3 regions of the Parabacteroides sp. AF27-14 genome follow, and region 2 is predicted to be linked to each of the others. Evidence: riboswitches for the same ligand, from Rfam matches in the RefSeq annotation. Region 2 holds a riboswitch; each other region holds the start of a gene.
What was found. A riboswitch is a leader RNA that binds a small molecule or an ion and turns the genes downstream of it on or off. The one in region 2 is predicted to bind cobalamin.

Region 1 (3,289 bases), on a different contig from region 2:
ATCGCGAGCGAACCTAAAATTCCCCCTAAGAAAATACCGATACCCACGAAAATCAAATCGGTCTGATTGGTTGGGCGATCGGGATATCCCAAAGCCGTCGCCGCTTTATTTACCTCTGATTTCATGCCTACCAATTCCAGCATATCACCAGAATCTATCACCGTAGCGGCCAAGACCGGGATATTGATACCCGCACGCCTTACGGACTTGATGCTAACACCATGCATAAACGATTGATTGCGTAAATAGCAGATCTTTTTCCCCACGTATTCCTTATGGATCACTAGTACGGGTAACGTCTCTGCCGGAAAATCGAGCAATTCAATGTCATTGACCTCGTCGCCAATCCAGTTCTCCTCTCCGATCACGAATTCTCGGCGACCGCTTAGAACAACCTCATTTCCGGTATGTAAAACCAAATCCGGTTTAACATCGGTTACTACATTATTAATACGGACACACTCCACGAACAAATGCCGTCCCAATTGGTCTAAATATACCTCCAACTGCTTTACGCTTTTGCCATCCTTGAACCATTCATTACTAATCTTATAGGCCCGGAAAGTTACCGGACGGGCAGCAGGCATAAAGCCCGGTTGCTCGCTCTCGTCGTTATTTCCCATTTTAGCCTCTAGCTCTTTACACGCTTTTTTCACGTAGTCGAGTCCTCCTAAAAGACGTGGCCCGATATCACTCACTAACCATGCGGATCCTGCCGTACCGAAAATATAAGTTACCGCATAGGCCACGGGCATTACATTTACCATAGCGCTTTTATCCGTATCGCTAATATTCATCTGTCCGATCGTATCTTCGGCAACTCCTAATACTGCCGACATCGTCTGGGAGCCCGCCAATAATCCTGCGGCCTCGCCTGCGTTATATCCCATAAGTTTCGCTAACAAAAAAGGAGCGATCAAACAAAACACACACATGACGGCGGCGAAAAGCATTTGAGGAAGACCTTCCTTTTTCAATCCCCGGAAGAACTGTGGCCCAACACTATATCCTACAGCGAAGAGGAACATCAAGAAAAAGACGGACTTTAACGGTCCGCTTATATCGATTTTTAATTGCCCGATCAATACACCGACCAATAATACGCTGGTAACCGTTCCCAGCGTGAACTTCTTTATCTTAAACTTGCCAATCCAGAAACCGAGAGCTAAGGTTATGAAAATAGCTAGCTCCGGATAATGTTGAAGTAAATTAGTTATCCATTCCATATCTATTTATTTGATGTTAAACAAAAAAGATGCTATTGAAACAGGGATTCTTTGAAAGATGTTGTTACTTTTCGGGATTATTTATATAAATTTGCGACCGCTTAGGTGATAGAGTTTGTCTACCGACAATTCTATAAAAGGGAATCCGGTTAGAATCCGGAACAGTGCCCGCTACTGTGAAGCTCTTGAAAAGGAAAGCGTTCTGCTATGCCACTGTCTTAAGAAAGATGGGAAGGTTGCTTTTCGAGCCAGTCAGGAAACCTGCCAAGCGAAGTAATGATTAATTCCTCCCGGGGTTAGGAGTAATTAAGAGGATAGAAATATCACCTATATCTAAAAGATGTTGGAGACGGAATAATACGTTGTCTCCGTGGGATTGATATGTAATCTAATTATTAATATATTCATATGATGAGGAAACACTTACTATCTTTCTTCCTGCTGGTCATCAGCCTAGTTTGTCGTGCGCACGATGGCGAGAATTTTGTAGCATCCGATTTATTCGCCTCTTTACAACCGGGCGATAAGGCCGCTTTATTGATGGTACATTTTGGAACAACCCATGATGATACCCGTGCCTTGACAATCGACGCGATCAATCAAAAAGCGAAAGAAGCTTTCAAAGATGTTGAGTTGCGTGAGGCATGGACTTCTCGCATTGTAATGCGCCGCTTAAAAGCTCGTGGCATAGAGAAACTAAACCCGATCGAAGCCTTGGAAAAGTTAAAGGCTGATGGTTATACGCACATCTTGATCCAATCCACGAATATAATCGAAGGTATCGAGATGGAATCCTTACGTAAAGACGTTGCCGCCATGAAGTCTTCTTTCAAGGAAATCCGAATCGGCAATCCCCTATTGTATACGCCGGAAGATTATGAGGCAGTAATCGCTGCTATCATAAAAAATGGGGCGAAGGAAGGCGCTACATTATTAGTAGGTCATGGCACTTATACTCCAGCAACGGCCCAATATGCCATGTTGGATTATATGTTGAAGGAGAAGGGGTTCAAGAATTATTCCGTAGGAACTATTGAAGGTTATCCTTCTTTTGATACGATGGAAGCTCAAGTAAAAGCCAATGGTACGAAGAAAGTCGTGTTAATGCCATTTATGTTTGTCGCTGGAGACCATGCGAAAAACGATATCGCCGGTGATTGGAAAGAGGAACTGGAAAAGAAAGGCTACGAGGTAAGCGTATTTATGGAAGGTCTGGGACAGAATCCGGATATTCAGAAGATTTTCATCGAACATGCCCGTTTCATGGCTAAACATAAGATGATCGATATCGTTGATAAGAAGAAAGCTTATGCGGTAGAGAAGGACTAAAAAAGTTCTCCAAATCTATGTTTTATTCCTTTCGGAAGAAAAAGTAATTCCTTCCGAAAGAAACTAAATTTTCATTCGAAGGAAAATGGAATTTCTTTCGAAAGGGATTTCACATGCATACAATAAACAGTTATAATGCTAAATATATGAAAAGAGTTTTGACAATCTTACCGTTGACAGCCTTATGTATCAGTACGATGCAGGCACAACACAAGAATGAGTACACGAATTTCGCCGATACGACATTCAATATTCAAGAAGTCGTAGCGACCGCCGCACGCAAGCCACGTCCACAAATCACGAAGTTGGACGTACCTATGAAATATCTTCCTATTTCAATTAATAGCATTACGGCGAGTAGTTTGGAGTTGCGAGGTATCCGTAATATCCAAGATGCGGTACGCTTTATGCCGGGCGTACGATTCCAGACATCTTATGGCGCATTTCAACAATTGTCGATCCGTGGTTTCGATCATTCTATCATGATGATAGACGGTATCCGCGATGAACGTTCGGCAATAAACAACTCTTATCCCGTACCCGATCTATCCTGTATCGAGTCTATTGAATTATTAAAGGGACCGGCTTCTGTACTTTACGGACATTCAGCCGTAGGTGGAACCTTGAATATCGTTCGTAAATCCCCGTCAGAGAAACAGAGCGTTAATGCTCGATTGGCCTACGGTAGTTACGAGAATAAAGAGGCGACACTTGGCATGGGCGGTAAATTGGTC
Region 2 (3,289 bases):
GTATGCGGGTTTATGTACTTTTGTAGCGATTATTCAATTAAAAAGGGAAAGAATCATGGGAATCGTTATAGGTATAGATGTGGGAGGTAGCACGACCAAGATCGTCGGCGTGGAGGATAAGAAGATCAAGAACCCGATGTTCGTGAAAGCTACCGATCCGGTAACCTCTTTATTCGGGGCCTTCGGTAAATATATTTATGATAATAACATCTCGCTCTCGAATATAGAGAAAGTGATCTTGACAGGTGTAGGTAGTGCTTATATCGATCAACCTTTATATGGCTTACCAACTGCGAAGACGGATGAGTTCCTTGCGAATGGGCTAGGGGCGCAATATAATACGGGACTGGACAGTCTATTGGTGGTCAGCATGGGAACGGGTACCTCCTTTGTCAAGGTACAAGGCTCCACGATCGAGCATATCGGGGGATTGGGTATCGGTGGCGGAACAATCCTCGGCTTGTCTAAGCTATTATTGAAAACGCATGACTTTCACCAAATAGCGTCTTTGGCCGAGCACGGTTCCTTGAATGATATCGACTTGCATATCCGGGATATTACGCCGCATCCGCTACCCGGCCTGCCGCTGGACGTGACAGCCTCTATTTTCGGAAAAGCGGACGCGAACGCTAAGGTTGAGGATATCGCTCTCGGTATCGTTCATATGGTCTTGCAGACCATCGGACAAGGAGCTGTTTTCGCCTCGTTAAATGGCGATATCAAGAATATCGTATTGATCGGTAACCTGACTCGCTTGCCACAATGCCCGGATATTTTCCCCCGTCTGGAGGAGATGTGCGATGTCCATTTCAAGATACCGGAGTATGCCGAGTATCGCACGGCTATCGGGGCGGCTTTATGCTATATCAGGAACCGGGAATATAAGGATATTTTTTGTGGAAAGTGTTAGGCTACATCAAAACTTTATGTATCTTTGCTACATGCTTTGTTCCCTTTCGGCAATCGCCGGATAGGGATTAAAAGGGAATCGGGTGAGAATCCCGGACAGTCCCGCTGCTGTAAGCTTCATAAACGGGTTGAGCAATACTGTTGCCACTGTTCATTCAAGTGAATGGGAAGGCGCTTAAGACCGGAAGTAAGTCAGAAGACCTGCAAGGCGTGTATATTTTCGACGGCTTCGAGGAAAGGCCGGAAGAGAACGCAAGAACCGTATCCGGTTTTTACTATTCTTTATCCAAGGTTTTCTTATCAAGTCGTCTCATGGTTTCGGATAATTATTTTGCCATAATAATTAGGGAAAGAAGCATGAATCTGACCGACGGGATGAGCTCCGTGTGTAAGATGCATGCTTTCTTTGCGTTTAAAGGACTGGGGTATTCCGTGAACACTCTATAGAGAATATTTGTTTATTATTAGAAAAGTGCGTTTATTTGCAACGAGTAATTAACAAAAGAAGTATGAATATGAAGAAAATTGTGGGACTTGTTATGGTTGCCTTGCTAGCGTTGATGGCGCTTCCGGCGAACGCTCAGCTTAAATTCGGTATCAAGGGAGGTGTGAATATATCGTCTGTTCATTTCAACTCGGACGTGTTGAAAGCGGATAACGTAACCGGCTTTCAAGTGGGTCCGATGATCGAGACGACCTTACCGTTGGTCGGTGTCGGGATCGATGCGGCGGTGTTGTATTCGCAAAAAGGTTTGGAGACGACCTCGGCTGGCGGGGTTAAGACTTCGATGAAGACGGATTATATCGATGTTCCGGTCAACTTGAAATGGAAATTCGGTTTACCGATCGTCAAGGCGTATTTGGCAGCCGGTCCGTATATCGGTTTCCGTGTAGGCGGTGATAAGTTTTGGGATATCCCGGGTTCCGTAGCGGATCAGGTGAAGGCGAAGAATTTCAGCGCAGGTCTTAACTTCGGTGCCGGCGTGGAACTGATCAGCCACTTGCAGGTGGGTTTCAATTATGGTCTGGGACTGACTGATAACTATAGTATTGAGAAGGTGAACCTCTCCGACGGTGCCGGAAAGAACCGTGGATGGTCTATCACGGCAGCGATCTTGTTCTAAATAGGTGAAAATAAAATGAGAGAGGCTGGGCTTTAGAAGTCCGGCCTTTTTTGTTATTTTTGGGCTCGTAATGAAACACCTGTTTGAATGAAATACGCGGACGTCATACTTCCCCTTCCTTTGGAGAATAGCTATACCTATCGGATACCCGAAGATCTGGAGAGAGCCGTGACTCCCGGTTGCCGGGTGATCGTGCATTTCGGGAAGAAACGATATTATACGGCTATCGTCATGGAGGTACACGACCGGGAACCGGTATCCGATTTTGAGACGAAGGAGATCTACGCTTTGCTGGATGCCACGCCGGTGCTCCGCCGTCCGCAACTCCGTTTCTGGAAATGGATATCTTCTTATTATATATGTAAGCTGGGCGACGTGTATAAGGCGGCCTTGCCTTCCGGCTTAAAGTTGGAAAGCGAGACGGCGGTTACTTATAATGAGGATTTCGAGGCCACCGCCCCCTTGCGCCCGAACGAGCAAGCGGTACTGGATGCTTTTAGCGGGGTTTTGAAATTGACGATCTCGGAGTTGGAGAAGAAGACCGGTCTTCGAAATGTTGTCCCGATCGTCTCTTCCTTGATGGTGAAAGGGGCGGTCGAGGTGAGCGAGGAGCTAAAGCGAGGATTCGTTCCCAAGACACAGGCGTTTATCCGTTTGGCCGAGGCTTACCGGGATGAGACGAAATTACAGGCGGTGTTCGAGGATTTGAAACGAGCGAAGAAGCAAGAGCTTCTGCTGGTCAGCTTCTTGGATTTAAGCCATACCTTGAATCCCGCTTTATCGAAGGAGCTTTCCAAGAAAGAGCTATTGGAACGCAGTGGTTATACCTCTGCGGTATTGGAGGGGCTGCTGAAACGGGGTATCTTGGAGAGTTACGAGAAAGAGGTGGGTCGTTTGCAAGTATCTGTCTGCCGCTTGCAAGAGCCGAATCCGCTCAGTCCGGCGCAAGAGAAAGCCTATGGAGAGATCCATGAGGCTTTCAAGACGAAAGAGGTCTGCTTGCTTCATGGCGTGACTTCCAGTGGTAAGACCGAGATATACGTCCGTTTGATCCATGAGGTCTTGCGGCTGGGGCGGCAGGTTTTATATATGTTGCCGGAGATCGCTATCACGACCCAGATCACGGAACGGCTGGCGAAATTATTCGGGGATAAGCTATTGGTCTACCACTCTAAGTTCTCGGATAACGAGCGGGTGGAAGTTTGGAATAAGCTATTGCATAACGACGAGCCTATGCTGGTATTGGGGGTCCGTTC
Region 3 (3,289 bases), on a different contig from region 2:
AGCAACAAAAAAGCCCCCCGGCGAATCACTTCGGCGGAAGGCTAGGGAGTTTACACTTTTCTAAACATTACTAACAACAAAATATTTATTCTATGTATAAAAGAATAATATCATTAACTGTGCGGTCAACACACGCAAAAACATGGTCAATGGATAAACCGTCGCATATCCAACCGCCGGCGCATCATTTCCTGCCGCCATATTGGAATAGGCTAACGCAGGAGGATCGGTCGTACTTCCCGCAATCAATCCCATCAACGTAAAATAATTCAGTTTATAAAAATACCTTCCCACACAACCGATAATCAGTAGAGGCAATAACGTTATTATAAAACCATAACCGATCCAAGCTACACCACCCTTATTGACTATCGTATCGACAAAACCTTCACCCGCACTCAATCCCACGCAGGCGAGAAACAACGTGATTCCTAATTCCCTCAATAGTAAATTAGAACTTTGCGTGGTATAAGTAACCAATTTATAACGATAACCGAACCGGCTTATCAATATCGCAACGATCAACGGACCTCCCGCTAATCCTAATTTCACCGGTTGAGGAATACCCGGAAAACTAATAGGAAGACTTCCCACGATAATACCCAAAACTATACCAACAAAAATAGTCACCAAATTAGGTTCATTCAAGCGTTTCATTGAATTACCCAGCGTCTCGGCAACTTTCTCCACCGCCAATTCACTACCGACCACTGTCACCCGGTCGCCTATTTGCAAGACCAGATTAGGAGTAGCTACCAACTCCAGCCCCGCACGATTGATCCGAGTCACGTTAATTCCATGTAAACGGCGTAACTGCAAAGCCCCTAATTGCTTACCGTTGATTTCAGACCGGGTAACCAAAATACGCCGGCTGATAAACTGGCTTTCCGCCGGAATCCATTGCTTACGATCCATCTGTATTTCTTGACCGATAAAAGTCTTTATCGCCTCCACGTCATGCTCTGCGGTAATAACAAAAATCTTATCATCCCCATTCAATACCGTGTTCCCCGCCACGATCTCTATCCGATTCGTATCGTTACGTAAAATACGGGAAATAACAAATTCACGGTGTTCCAACAATTTAGATAGCTCACTTACGCTACGACCAAAAATCGCCGGATTCTTCACCACCAAAGAGATAGGTACAGCCTCTCCTCCCGATTCCGTATCCGTCTCTTCTTCCAATTGTTCCGTCTCCTTCGCAAAAGAGATACGGAAAACATAACGGATAAAAATCATCGACAAGATAATGCCGATCACACCTAACGGATAGGCAACCGCATATCCTAAAGCGATCGTTTCATCCGAGATCCCCGTCATATCTGAATAAGCCTGTTGAGCAGCGCCCAATCCCGGTGTATTCGTCACTGCTCCGGATAAGATACCTACCATTGTCGGTATAGGAATGCCTGTAATATAATGTATAATCAAGGCAGTAATCACCCCTAGAAAAACAATACCGCAAGCAAGCATATTCAACGTGATCCCTCCCTTTCGAAACGAAGAGAAAAATCCGGGGCCTACTTGCATACCTACCGAGTAAACAAATAAGATCAAACCAAACTCTCTAAAAAAATGAACGACCGACGGATTCGCCGTAAAACCGAAATGCCCGAGAAAGATCCCGACAAACAGTACCATGGTAATCCCTAAAGAGATACCGAATAGCTTCAGTTTACCAAGCTGGATCCCCAGAGCGATCACAACGGATAACAAAAGGATAGAATGCCCTACCCCTTCTCCCCATAACAATTCATTAATCCATTCCATATCTATTCATGTATATATTAATTTAAGATAAAAAAGTACCTCTGGCGAATCACTTCGGCAGAGATACACATATTGAACATTTAGTATCCCAGTTTAATCTGGCATCCATTCTAACAACATTTACTAATATATTTTCTATTTCTTATGCTGATAATTTAGACAAACTTTCCTCTTCCGGCAAAAGGGTTACCGGCCATTCAAATGTCGCACGACAGTGCGAACAGATCCTTTTCATACGTCTTTGTTCCTTTTAAGATATTGCTTATCTTTTCGTACTGCTTTCCTAATCCCTCGAGCAAAAACAGCCTTTAATGAATGGCAGGTCTTCTGACTGACTCCCATCTTGAGGCCTTCCCGGTCGCTAGAACCAGTGGCGATAGTGTTGTTTCAAGATGTTCTTCGGAGCTTCACAGCAGCGGGACTGTCCGGGATTTACACCCGATTCCCTTTTAATCCACATACCCGAATGGTATATGCGGAACCGATTCGGGAACAAAGATAGCATGTTTTCCGTATATATCATATCTTTTCGCTTTTTTGTTTACTTTTATTATCCAAATAAAAAAATCCCGGGACAAAACAATTGAACCGGGATCTTTTAACCTCTAAGCTATCCTCCCGACAGGAAGAGGCTTTGATTTTCCTTAAATAATAATTACTACAAGGGAATATTTCCATGTTTTTTAGGAGGATTACTCTGGCTCTTATTTTTCGCCATTTCCAACGCCTGAATCAATTTAAAACGTGTGTCTCTAGGTTGTATGACTTCATCTATAAATCCTTGCTCGGCTGCCCGGTAAGGATTTGAGAATTTCTCGGTGTATTCACGAATTGCTTGTTTCTTCTCCTCATCGTTGGCTTTCCGGTATAATATATTCACGGCACCTTCAGCCCCCATCACCGCAATCTCAGCCATCGGATATGCCAAGTTTATATCGGCACCGGTAGGCTTACTTGCCATTACGATATAGGCTCCCCCGTAAGCCTTCCGGGTAATCAACGTGATTTTGGGAACCGTGGCCTCCGCATAAGCGTAGACAATTTTTGCCCCGTGGCGTATAATTCCCGCATGTTCTTGCGTACAGCCCGGCAAGAAGCCCGGCACATCCTCGAACGTGATCAATGGAATATTGAAGCAATCGCAGAAGCGAATGAAACGTGCGGCCTTATCAGAAGCATCGATATCCAAGACTCCCGCTAAAAAGGCAGGTTGGTTCCCTACGATACCTATGGTACGGCCTCCCAAACGAGCGAATCCCACTACAATATTGCGAGCGAAATGAGGCATAACCTCGAAAAAGTAATGATTATCCACTATCGGCTCTATAATATCCTTGATGTCATAAGGGACATTAGGATCTTCCGGAATCACATGCTGCAACGACTCTTCTACCCGACGCACATCGTCAGCACAAGCTATAACTGGAGCGTCTTCCATATTATTAGAAGGCAGGAAACTCAGAAGTTCCCGGATACTCATCAAAGTCTCCTCTTCCGTATCACACACAAAATGTGC

Region 1: it holds a riboswitch for cobalamin, as region 2 does, so the genes downstream of both, DWY79_RS11615 (sirohydrochlorin cobaltochelatase) here and DWY79_RS14540 (porin family protein) in region 2, are expected to answer to the same signal.
Region 3: it holds a riboswitch for cobalamin, as region 2 does, so the genes downstream of both, DWY79_RS13990 (putative transporter) here and DWY79_RS14540 (porin family protein) in region 2, are expected to answer to the same signal.

What each region holds. Positions count from the first base shown of each region.
Region 1 covers NZ_QTLZ01000009.1:145,091-148,379, reverse strand. Annotated here, with positions in the region: gene aspT (aspartate-alanine antiporter) at 1-1,226, opposite strand, end outside; cobalamin riboswitch at 1,313-1,510, shown strand; gene DWY79_RS11615 (sirohydrochlorin cobaltochelatase) at 1,638-2,555, shown strand; gene DWY79_RS11610 (TonB-dependent siderophore receptor) at 2,702-3,289, shown strand, end outside.
Region 2 covers NZ_QTLZ01000014.1:84,191-87,479, forward strand. Annotated here, with positions in the region: gene coaW (type II pantothenate kinase) at 56-910, shown strand; cobalamin riboswitch at 930-1,133, shown strand; gene DWY79_RS14540 (porin family protein) at 1,425-2,033, shown strand; gene priA (primosomal protein N') at 2,121-3,289, shown strand, end outside.
Region 3 covers NZ_QTLZ01000013.1:52,584-55,872, reverse strand. Annotated here, with positions in the region: gene DWY79_RS13990 (putative transporter) at 91-1,773, opposite strand; cobalamin riboswitch at 2,073-2,274, opposite strand; gene DWY79_RS13985 (acyl-CoA carboxylase subunit beta) at 2,432-3,289, opposite strand, start outside.